Regions from separate parts of the Streptomyces sp. NPDC094448 genome, predicted to be linked through region 2. Evidence: riboswitches for the same ligand, from Rfam matches in the RefSeq annotation. Region 2 holds a riboswitch; the other holds the start of a gene.

Evidence for each region. A riboswitch is a leader RNA that binds a small molecule or an ion and turns the genes downstream of it on or off. The one in region 2 is predicted to bind S-adenosylmethionine.
Region 1: linked by a shared signal. The riboswitch ahead of ACIQ9E_RS19550 (aminotransferase class V-fold PLP-dependent enzyme) and the one ahead of thrC (threonine synthase) in region 2 are both predicted to bind S-adenosylmethionine.

The regions. Positions count from the first base shown of each region.
Region 1 covers NZ_JBIWGU010000009.1:250,671-256,021, reverse strand. Annotated here, with positions in the region: gene trpD (anthranilate phosphoribosyltransferase) at 1-491, shown strand, start outside; SAM riboswitch class IV at 958-1,075, shown strand; gene ACIQ9E_RS19550 (aminotransferase class V-fold PLP-dependent enzyme) at 1,272-2,696, shown strand; gene ACIQ9E_RS19545 (glycerate kinase) at 2,621-3,847, opposite strand; gene ACIQ9E_RS19540 (SLC13 family permease) at 3,910-5,325, opposite strand.
Region 2 covers NZ_JBIWGU010000005.1:181,563-186,913, reverse strand. Annotated here, with positions in the region: gene otsB (trehalose-phosphatase) at 1-748, shown strand, start outside; gene ACIQ9E_RS11785 (trehalose-6-phosphate synthase) at 774-2,228, opposite strand; gene ACIQ9E_RS11780 (hypothetical protein) at 2,259-2,702, opposite strand; gene ACIQ9E_RS11775 (glucosyl-3-phosphoglycerate synthase) at 2,909-3,859, opposite strand; SAM riboswitch class I at 4,081-4,260, shown strand; gene thrC (threonine synthase) at 4,278-5,351, shown strand, end outside.

The DNA of each region.
Region 1 (5,351 bases), on a different contig from region 2:
TCCTCGGCCCGCTGACCAACCCCGCCCGGGTCGGGGCGCAGGCGACGGGCGTCGCCGACGCCCGGATGGCCCCGATCATGGCCGGGGTGCTGGCCGAGCGGGGCTCGTCGGCGCTGGTCTTCCGCGGTGACGACGGTCTGGACGAACTGACCACCACGGCGACGTCCCGGGTCTGGATCGTCCGTGACGGCACGGTACGGGAGGAGGCGTTCGACCCCCGTGACGTCGGCATCGACCTCGTCCCCGTCGAAGCCCTGCGCGGCGCGGACGCCGCCTACAACGCGGAGGTCGCGACCCGGGTGCTCGCGGGGGAGCGGGGGCCGGTACGGGACGCGGTCGTGCTGAACGCGGCGGCGGCGCTGGTCGCGCTGGCACCGACGGACGAGCCCCTGACGACCCAGATCGCGGCGGCGGCGGCCCGTGCGGCGGACTCCCTGGACTCGGGAGCGGCATCGGCGACGCTGACCCGCTGGATCCAGGCCACGAAGTAGCCTCCGGCCCGGGCGCGGGAAACGGCAGGGCCCTGGGCCCCTGCGGCTGCCCGACGGAGGCCCACGAGGGTGTGCGGGAGATCTCTGATGCCACGGTCACCCGCCCCACCCGGGCTTTGACGGCAGGCGCCGGAACCGGCGATGTCTGCTCCCGGCCGCGGGCCGTCGGTGGCTTGTCGCGCAGTTCCCCGCGCCCCCCAAGACCTTGTCCTCATTCCGCCGGAGAGGGAGACCTCATGGACGGCGACCGATTCAGGGGCGGGACGACCAGGTAGGGGCGCGGGGAACTGCGCGAACGGCCCATGGCGGCTCGCAGCCGGCAAACAAGCCCTGCAGACACTGCACTCGCCGCGGACCGACTCGTTACGGGACGGCACCGGGCCGAGGCCGGGCCCCGGGACGGCCGGGTTGTCCGGATACCGGACGGGGTTGCGAGGTCGCAGGCTGTCGCATACGGTTTGGGCCAGGTCATGAGTGACAGCGACTACGGCCCCGGCCCGCTGTCCGGCAACCCTCCGTCCGTGGCGGGGTGCCCCGGGTGAAGACCAGGCCGTGGGCAGCGAGGCCCGCGGCAAGCGCGGACCCCTGCTACACCCTGGGGTCCTGGTCCTCAAGGGAGCAGCCTCGTGAGCAAGCGAATGCGATAGGGCCTCGTAGCCCCTTCTTCAGCACCTCCCCGTACCCCGGAACGCCGTGCGCCCGAGCACCACGCGCCTCCTCCGTCTGCCGTGCGGGGCTTTTGAAGCCTTCATTCCGCCTGCCCTCCCGGGAGAGTTCGCCATGTCCGCATCCGTGTGTCCGCAGCCCGTCGCCACCACCACCGCCCCCGCCGCGACCACCGCCTCCGCTCCCCTCCCCGTCCTCGGCAGCGATGTCACCGTGCCGCTCGTCACCGGCGGCGAAGTGACCTACGCCGCGCTCGACTACGCCGCCAGCGCCCCCGCCCTCCAGCGGGTCTGGGACGATGTCGCCGCGTACGCGCCGTACTACGGCAGCGTCCACCGGGGCGCGGGCTATCTCTCCCAGCTCTCCACCGACCTCTTCGAGAACAGCCGCCGCACCGTCGCCGAATTCCTCGACTGCCGCGACGGCGACCAGGTCGTCTTCACCCGCTCCACCACCGACTCCCTGAACCTCCTCGCCGCCGCCCTCCCCGCCGGCTGCCAGGTCTTCGTCTTCGAGACCGAGCACCACGCGTCGCTGCTGCCGTGGCGGGATGCCCGGGTGACGTACCTCAACGCGCCGCGGACCCCCGGCGATGCCGTGACCACCCTGGAGCGGGCCCTCGCGGACCGGGACCCGTACGGCCCGGCGCTGGTCTGCGTCACGGGCGCCTCCAACGTCACCGGCGAGCTGTGGCCCGTCAGGGAACTCGCGGCCGCCGCGCACGCCCACGGCGCCCGGATCGTCCTCGACGCCGCGCAGCTCGCCCCGCACCACCCGGTCTCCGTCCAGGAGCTGGACGTCGACTGGGTCGCGTTCTCCGGACACAAGCTGTACGCGCCCTTCGGCTCGGGCGTCCTCGCGGGCCGCTCCGACTGGCTGCGCGCGGCCGATCCGTACCTCGCGGGCGGCGGCGCCTCCCGCAAGGTCGCCCGCCGCGCCGACGGCGGCGTCGAGGTGGAGTGGCACACGACGGCCGCCCGCCACGAGGCCGGTTCGCCGAACGTCATCGGCGTCTACGCGATCGCCGCCGCCTGCCGCGCCCTCACCGAAGCCGGCTTCGACGGTCTCGTCGCCCGCGAGCAGGCGCTCGTGGACCGCGTCCGCGCCGGCCTCGCCGAGGTCCCGGAGGTCAAGGTCCTCTCCCTGTTCGGCGACGACGCCCCGCGGGTCGGTGTGATCTCCTTCGTCGTCGAGGGCTGGAACAGCTCCCACTTCGCCGCCGCGCTCTCCGCCGAGTACGGCATCGGCGTCCGCGACGGCCTGTTCTGCGCCCACCCCCTGGTCCGTACCCTGCTGGGCAGCGACCCCCAGGACCCGGGCGAGTGCGGTGCCCCCGAGGCCGAGCCGGGCGAGCGGTCGCTCAACGCCATCCGGGTCAGCTTCGGCGCCGGTACGCCCGACGAGCACCTGGACCGTTTCATCGGCGCCGTCCGCGAGCTGGTCACCGACGGCGCCCGCTGGTCCTACCGCACCGAGGACGGCCGGTGCGTCCCCGACCCCGGCACCGCACCCGCGGCGGCCCCCGCGCCGACCGGCTGACGCTCCGGGATCCGCGTCCCGATCAGCACCATCCGCAGCGCCCGCTCGGTCGCGTCGGTGAGGAACTCCCCGCCGCGGCCGAGGGCCTCGGTCAGGGTCACCGGAGCCGGCAGTATGCCGCTGTACGCGTCCACCCCCGCCGACCGCACCTGGTGCGCGCCCTCCCCGATCGTGCCCGCCAGGGCCAGTACCGGACGGCCGTACCGCTTGGCCCGCCGGGCGACCTCGGCGGGCACCTTGCCGCGGGTGGTCTGGTGGTCGAGCGCCCCCTCCGCGGTGAGCACCAGATCCGCCCGGGCCAGCCGGGCGTCGAGGTCGAGATGTTCGAGCAGCACCTCGAACCGCGGCAGCAGCAGGGCGCCGAGCGCCGCGAGCCCCGCGCCGAGCCCGCCGGAGGCGCCGGTCCCCGGGCCCTCGTACAGATCGGCCCGGACGTCCAGATCCCGGGTGAGGACGTCCGCCCAGTGCTCCAGCGCCGCCGACAACTGCTCGACCTGCTCGGGCGTCGCACCCTTCTGGGGGCCGAAGACCCGGGCCACACCCCGCTCGCCGCAGAGCACGTTGAACGGATTGCAGGCGACGCGGATATCGGTGCGGCCGAGCCGCGGGTCGAGACCGGAGACGTCGATCCGGTCCAGCCGGAGCAGCTCCCGCCCGCCGTGGGGGAGTTCCGTGCCGTCCGCGGCGAGCAGCCGTGCCCCGAGGGCCTGGAGGGCGCCCGCACCGCCGTCGGAGGTGCCGGAGTCGCCGCAGCCCACGAGGATCTCCCGGGCGCCCTCGTCGAGCGCGGCACGGATGAGTTCCCCGACGCCGTACGTCGTGGTGGCGGCCGGGTCCCGCAGCTCGCGCGGGACCAGCGACAGACCGGCGACCGCGGCCATCTCCACCACGGCCGTGTACTTGTCGAGCATCGCGAAATGTGTGGCGACCGGCCGGCCCGTGGGCCCGGTGGCGGTCAGCCGGACGAGCCGCCCGCCCGAGGCGGCGGCCAGCGCTTCGGCGGTGCCCTCCCCGCCGTCCACCAGGGGGATGAGGTCGATCTCGGCACCGGGCACCACCCGGCGGACCCCGGCGGCGATGGCCTCGGCCGCGGACTGGGCGGACAGGGACTCCTTGAAGCCGCTGGGGGCGACGGCGAAACGGGTCAGCATCGTATGAACTCCCGGTACGGGTGAGGAACAAGTGAGGGTGAGGGGCGCGGACCGGCCGTGGCTCAGGGGGTGACGGGAACGCCGGCCAGGGGCCAGACCGCCACCGCGAACAGCAGCACCAGCGCGGCGGTCATGGGCGCCAGCACCGCGGACATCCGCAGCAGATCGCGAGGGGTGTACGTGGGGATATCCGGTATATCGGAGTAGAGGGTGACGGGCTTCGCGGAAGCGGGCAGCGTATGGCAGAACCCGGCGGCCGCCGTGGACGCCAGCGCCGCCGCCACCGGGTTGACCCCGGCGCCCACGGCCGCCGCCACGACCAGCGGCACCAGTACCGAGGAACGGGCCGAACGGGACTGCAGGACGAGGTGCGCCAGGGTCGACACGACCACCACGACGGCCAGGAAGGCCCACGCGGGCACATCCAGCGGTACCCCGCCGACCAGCCACTTCGCGGCCCCGGAGTCGGCGAGCGCGACACCCATCGCCATCGTCGCGGCCATGAAGAGCAGCATCGACCAGGGCACGGTCTTCAGCGCATCCTTCAGTCCGACGGTCCCCAGCGCGGGCGATGCGGCGACCACCGCGCCGATCAGCGCGACCACGGCCGGCGGCACCCGGTGCAGCGGTTCGCTGCACCACAGCGCCACCACGGTGGCCAGCAGCAGCGCACAGCGCGCCTCCGCCTGCGACCAGGGCCCGGTGACCGGGGCCTCGGTGTGCTCCTGGATCTCCTCGGCGGTGATGTGCACGGGGCCGGTGCGGTCCGCCCGCTTCGTGGTGGTGAACAGCACCACCTCGGCGGCCAGATGGGAGGAGACGATCGCCAGCGGCAGCCCGATCAGCAGCCATTCGGCGAAACCGATGCTCTCCCCGGTGGCCTCCCAGAGCACGGACACCGTGATCAGATGGGCGCCGGCGCCGATGAGGGTCGCCACCGCGGAGAGCAGGATCACCGTCGGGAACAGCAGCGCCAGCATCACCACCAGCCGCTTCCGGTCGGCCAGCGCCTTCGCCAGCGCGATGAACACCGGCAGCGCGAGCGCCGCCCGCCCGGAGGTCGCGGGCACCGCGAAGGCCGTGACCACCAGGGCCGCGGTGGTCAGATGGACGAGCTGGCGGACCGTCCGGGCGCCGGTGACCAGAAAGGCCGCGGCCCGGCCGGCGAGCCCGGTCCTGGCCACCGCGGCGGCCAGGACGAAGGCGCAGATCAGCAGCCAGACCGTGTCGTCGCCGAGGGTTCCGAAAAGGGTGTCACTGGTGATCACCCCGGTCGCCGTGAGCGCCAGCCCCGCACCCAGCGCGATATAGGTGTCGTCGATCGGGGTGCCGATCCAGGCGCAGGTGGCGATGGCGAAGACGCCGAGGGTGATCCGGGCGTCGCCGCCCAGTCCGGGGAAATTGCCGGGAACGACGAGCAGCGCGCAGATGCTGAGCGCCACACAGAGGGTCGCGGCCTGTCGCAGGTTCAGTGTCACGGAATAGAGGTTTCATCCGTGCGGTG
Region 2 (5,351 bases):
CGACGGCACCCTCGCCGAGATCGTCCCCGATCCGGAGCAGGCCCGCGCCCATCCGGGCGCCGCGCCCGCGCTGGCCCGGCTGGCGCCCCTGGTCGGCCATGTCGCCGTGGTGACCGGCCGTCCGGCCGGTGTCGCGGTGCGGTACGGCGGCTTCGCCGGAGTCGACGGCCTCGCGCATCTCGTCGTCCTCGGGCACTACGGCTCCGAACGCTGGGACGCCGTCAGCGGCACGGTCAACACCCCGGCCCCGCATCCCGGCGTGGCGGCGGTCCGCGCCGAACTCCCGGGCTTTCTCGACCGGTTCGGCGCCTGGCACGGCACCTGGATCGAGGAGAAGGGGCAGGCGGTCGCGGTCCACACCCGGCGGGCCGAGGACCCCACCGCCGCGTTCGAGGCCCTGCGGGAGCCCCTCGCGACCCTCGCGGCCCGGCACGGACTGGTCCTGGAGCCGGGCCGGATGGTCCTGGAGCTGCGGCCGCCCGGGATGGACAAGGGCGTCGCCCTCGCCGAGTACGTCCACGAGGTCGGCGCGGAGTCCGTGCTGTACGCGGGGGACGACCTCGGCGATCTGCCCGCCTACGCGGCGGTGGAGAAGCTCCGCTCGGACGGGCTCGCCGGTGTGCTGGTGTGCAGCGGGAGTACGGAGGTCACCGAGCTGGCGGACCGCGCCGACCTGCTGCTGGCGGGGCCGGCGGCGGTCGTCTCCTTCCTGGCGTCCCTGGCGGACGCGCTGGGCCCCCGGGACTGAGCCCGGGGGCCGGGCGGCCCCGGAGCTACGCCTCCGGGGCCAGCGCCTCCAGCTGGTCCAGGAACCACCGCTGCGGCGGGAGGGCCGTCGCGGCGGCGGCCAGCCGGGCGGTGCGGTCCGCCCGTACCTGCGGGGGAAGGGTCAGCGCCTCGTGGAGCGCCGACGCCGTCGCGATCACGTCGTACGGGTTCACCACCAGCGCATCCGCGCCCAGTTCCTCGTACGCCCCGGCCTCCCGCGACAGCACCAGCGCGCAGCCCGCGTCCGAGACGACGGGGATCTCCTTCGCGACCAGGTTCATACCGTCGCGGATCGGGTTGACCAGGGCCACGTCCGCGAGCCGGTAGGCGGCCAGCGACCGGGCGAAGTCGTCCTTCACATGGAGCACGACCGGGGTCCAGCCGGCCGTCCCGTACTCGTCGTTGATCGCGTCGGCGAGTCGCTGCACCTCCGCCGTGTAGTCGCGGTAGACGGCGAGGTCCTGGCGGGAGGGGTAGGCGAAGGCGACGTGGACGACCTGTTCGCGCCATTCGGGGCGGGTCGCCAGCAGATGCCGGTAGGCCAGCAGGCCCCGGACGATGTTCTTCGACAGCTCCGTACGGTCCACCCGGACGATCGTCTTCCGGTCGGCGCCGCCGATCTGCTCGCGCAGGGCCGTCATCCGTTCCCCGACGTCGGGCCGGTGGGCCCGCTCGCGCAGGAATCCGGCGTCGGCGCCGAGGCCGTGGACCCCGATCCGGGTGCCCTTGAGCGCGTCGGGGCCCAGCACCTCCGTACAGCAGGCGGTGAAGGCGTCGGCCCAGCGGCGGGTCAGGAAGCAGGTGCGGTCGGCGCCGAGGAGTCCGCGCAGCAACTGCTCCGCGATGTCGTCGGGGAGCAGCCGGAAGTAGTCCGGCGGTGCCCACGGGGTGTGGGAGAAGTGGCCGATGCGCAGATCGGGGCGGAGTTCCCGGAGCATTCCGGGGACCAGTGCGAGGTGGTAGTCCTGGACGAGGACGGCCGCGCCGTCGGCGGCCCGGTCCGCGAGTGCCCGGGCGAAGGCGCGGTTGTACGTCTCGTACGACCGCCACTGGCGTCGGAACGCATCGTCGAAGACGGGTTCCAGCGGGGTCTGGTACAGCAGATGGTGGACGAACCACAGCACCGAGTTGGCGATTCCGTTGTACGCGTCGGAGTGGACGTCCGGGTCGATATCGAGCATCAGGACGCCGTCTTCGCCCCGGCCGATACCCCGCCGGACGGCTTCGCGGTCGCCGTCGCCGAGGGCGCAGCAGACCCAGAGGGCGTCGTCGCGGGCCCCGATGGCGGAGAGCCCGGAGACGACGCCCCCGCCGCCGCGTTTCGCGTCCAGCGTGCCGTCGTCGCGCAGGGTGTACGAGACGGGGCCGCGGTTGGACGCCACGAGCACCCGGGCGGAACCGGGGGCGGGTGAGCGGTCACGGGCAGCGTCGGCCGGGGCGGCGGGGGGCTCGGGGACCATGTCGCAACACCTAGCCTTCCGGGCGGCGGCTCAAACGTCCGTTCGCCCGTCGTGGCGCGGTTCACGCCGTCCGCGCGCCGCGACGACGGCGATCGCCCCGGCCGCGGCGAGGACGGTGGCGAGGCCGCCGAGCAGCCAGATCCGCTCGCCGTCCCGGCTGCGGCCGGTGGGTGCGAGGACCGGCGCCCCGGGGGCGCCGACGGCCGGAACCGGTCCCGCGACGGTGATCCGGGGGACCGGGGTGCCGGCGCGGGGCGCCCGGTGGACCGGGGCGGGTCGTGCGCCAGGGGCGGTCCCGGCGCCGGGGCGGGGCTCGGCGGCGCGGAGCGGCTCCGGGTCCTCCCGGCCGGGCACCCGGTCCGGGAGGACCCGTACCGCTTCGGGACCGGCGGCCGGGCGGGCCGTATCCGCGCGGGCGATCGGGGCCGCCGGAACCACCAGGACCACCAGCGCCAGCAGTCCCGCCAGCTTCACCGCGCGGCCCCTGGTCCGTCCGGGGCCGCGCCGGCCCGGACGCCGTGCGGGCGGTCTGCGGTACGGGGCACGGCCGCGTGGGATATGCGGACGTACGGAGACGGGTGCGGGCGCGGCAGCCGCGGTGGCCGAGGGACGCCGGGGCTGCGCAATACGGGTATAAGTCATACATAAGATATTCAGCCCCTTGGCTGGGAAACCGGTGCTTATGCCGCGCGACGCGCCGCATACTCACCGATCTCGCGCATCGGCGGCCGCTCCTCCGTGTCCACCGCATGGGTCCGCGGTACGAACCCGTCCGCCCCCCGCTCGAACTGCGTCAGCACCGGCCGCACCAACTGACCCCGGGAAAGCCGCAGTTGCGCCGTCCGGTAGATCGCCGCCGCCATCCGGCCCAGCGCCCTGCCGTCCTGGTGCCGGTGCTTGCGGGAACCCACGTCGACCTGGGCCAGCGCGTCCAGGCCCACCGTGTGCAGCGCGTCGACGAGCAGCGCCAGCTCCACTCCGTAACCGACGGGGAAGGGCAGCCGCTCCAGCAGGGAGCGGCGGGCCGCGTACTCGCCGCCGAGCGGCTGGACCACCCCCGCCAGCTGCGGCCAGTGCAGATTGAGCAGCGGACGCGCCACCAGCTCCGTGACCCGACCGCCCTGACCTGCGGCTTCACCGAGCGGCCTGTCATACATCGCCTTGACGAACTGCACCTCGGGGTCGGTCAGCAGCGGGCCGACGATACCGGAGACGAAATCCGCCGAGAAGTCCCGCAGATCGGCGTCGACAAAGCAGACGATGTCACCGCGAGTGACCATCAGGGAGCGCCACAGCACCTCCCCCTTGCCCGGCAGCGCGGGTATCCGCGGCAGGATCGCGTCCCGGTGGACCACCCGCGCCCCGGCCGCCGCCGCGACCTCCGCGGTCCGGTCGGTGGAGCCGGAGTCGATCACCACCAGCTCGTCGACCAGCGGAACCCGCTCCATCAGCTCCCGGCGGATCACGGTGACGATGTCACCGACCGTCGCCTCCTCGTCGAGCGCGGGCAGGACGACACTCACCGTCGGTGAGGGCACGGCCGCCCGTTTGGCCGCGAGCAGCGCCGGAAGCGGGCGGTCCGCCGCCGACCAGGAACGCGTCGCCAGCCAGCGCTCTACCTCTTCGAGCACGTGCTCTACTCCTCAACCGTGGGGATGCCTCCCCTGCCCTGCCGGGAGCGCGGGAAGGGGGGTCCGGATACCTTCCGTGCGCGTCCGGACGCGCCTGTGTGACCCATCTCGCGGTACGGACGACTATCTCAACCGTCCGGACCTTCAGTTACAGTCTTGAACAACGCGGATGACCGTCGCATGTCGGGGTCCGGCGTTCAACTTGCTCAACAATCAAATACCGCTCATCCAGAGGGGCAGAGGGAAACGGCCCGTTGAAGCCCCGGCAACCCTCCAGCCGGTCTCCGTCGTGACAGTGCGATCCGCAGCAGCGGACAGCGCCCGTCCACGCCGCGAGGCTCCCGGCTAGGGAAGGTGCCAAATCCGTCTCATGGCGAGATGCGCCATGAGGAAGATGAGGAGAAAGGGCCTCGCCTCCATGGCTGCGCAGACCGCCGCAAGCACCACCGACACCACCACCGCCCCCGCCGCCCCCTCAGTGGATCTCGGTCCCGCCGTCGCGCTCTCCTGTCGCGAGTGCGGAGAGCGCACCCCGCTCAGCCCGAGCTTCGCCTGTGCCTCCTGTTTCGGTCCCCTGGAAGCCGCCTACGAGCTGCCCACCGGGGACCCGGAGGCGCTGCGCAAGGCCATCGAGGCCGGCCCGGAGAGCATCTGGCGTTACGCGCCCCTGCTGCCCGTCCCCGCCGACGTGGCCGCCAAGCCCAATCTCAACCCCGGTTTCACCCGGCTCGTGAAGGCCGACCGGCTCGCCGCCGAGCTGGGCGTCACCGGTGAGCTGTATGTGAAGGACGATTCCGGCAACCCGACCCACTCCTTCAAGGACCGGGTCGTCGCCATCGCCGTCGAGGCCGCCCGCGCCTTCGGCTTCACCACCCTCTCCTGCTCCTCCACCGGCAACCTCGCGGGCGCCGTCGGTGCCGCCGCCGCCCGCGCCGGGCTGCGGTCCTGTGTCTTCATCCCGCACGACCTGGAGCAGGGCAAGGTCGTCATGGCCGCCGTCTACGGCGGTGACGTCGTGGCCATCGAGGGCACCTATGACGACGTGAACCGTTTCTGCTCCGAGCTGATCGGCGACCCGATCGGCGAGGGCTGGGGCTTCACCAATGTCAATCTCCGGCCGTACTACGCGGAGGGCTCCAAGACCCTGGCGTACGAGATCTGCGAGCAGCTCGGCTGGCGGATCCCGGACCAGATCGTCGTCCCGGTGGCCTCCGGCTCCCAGCTCACCAAGATCGACAAGGGGCTCCAGGAGCTGATCAAGGTCGGTCTGGTCGAGGAGAAGCCGTACCGGATCATCGCCGCGCAGGCCGAAGGCTGCTCCCCCGTCTCCGCCGCCTACAAGGCGGGCCACGACGTGGTCCGCCCGGTGAAGCCGGACACCATCGTCAAGTCGCTCGCCATCGGCAACCCGGCGGACGGGCCCTATGTCCTGGACATCGCCCGGCGCACCGGCGGCGCGGTGGAGGACGTCACGGACGAGCAGGTCGTCGAG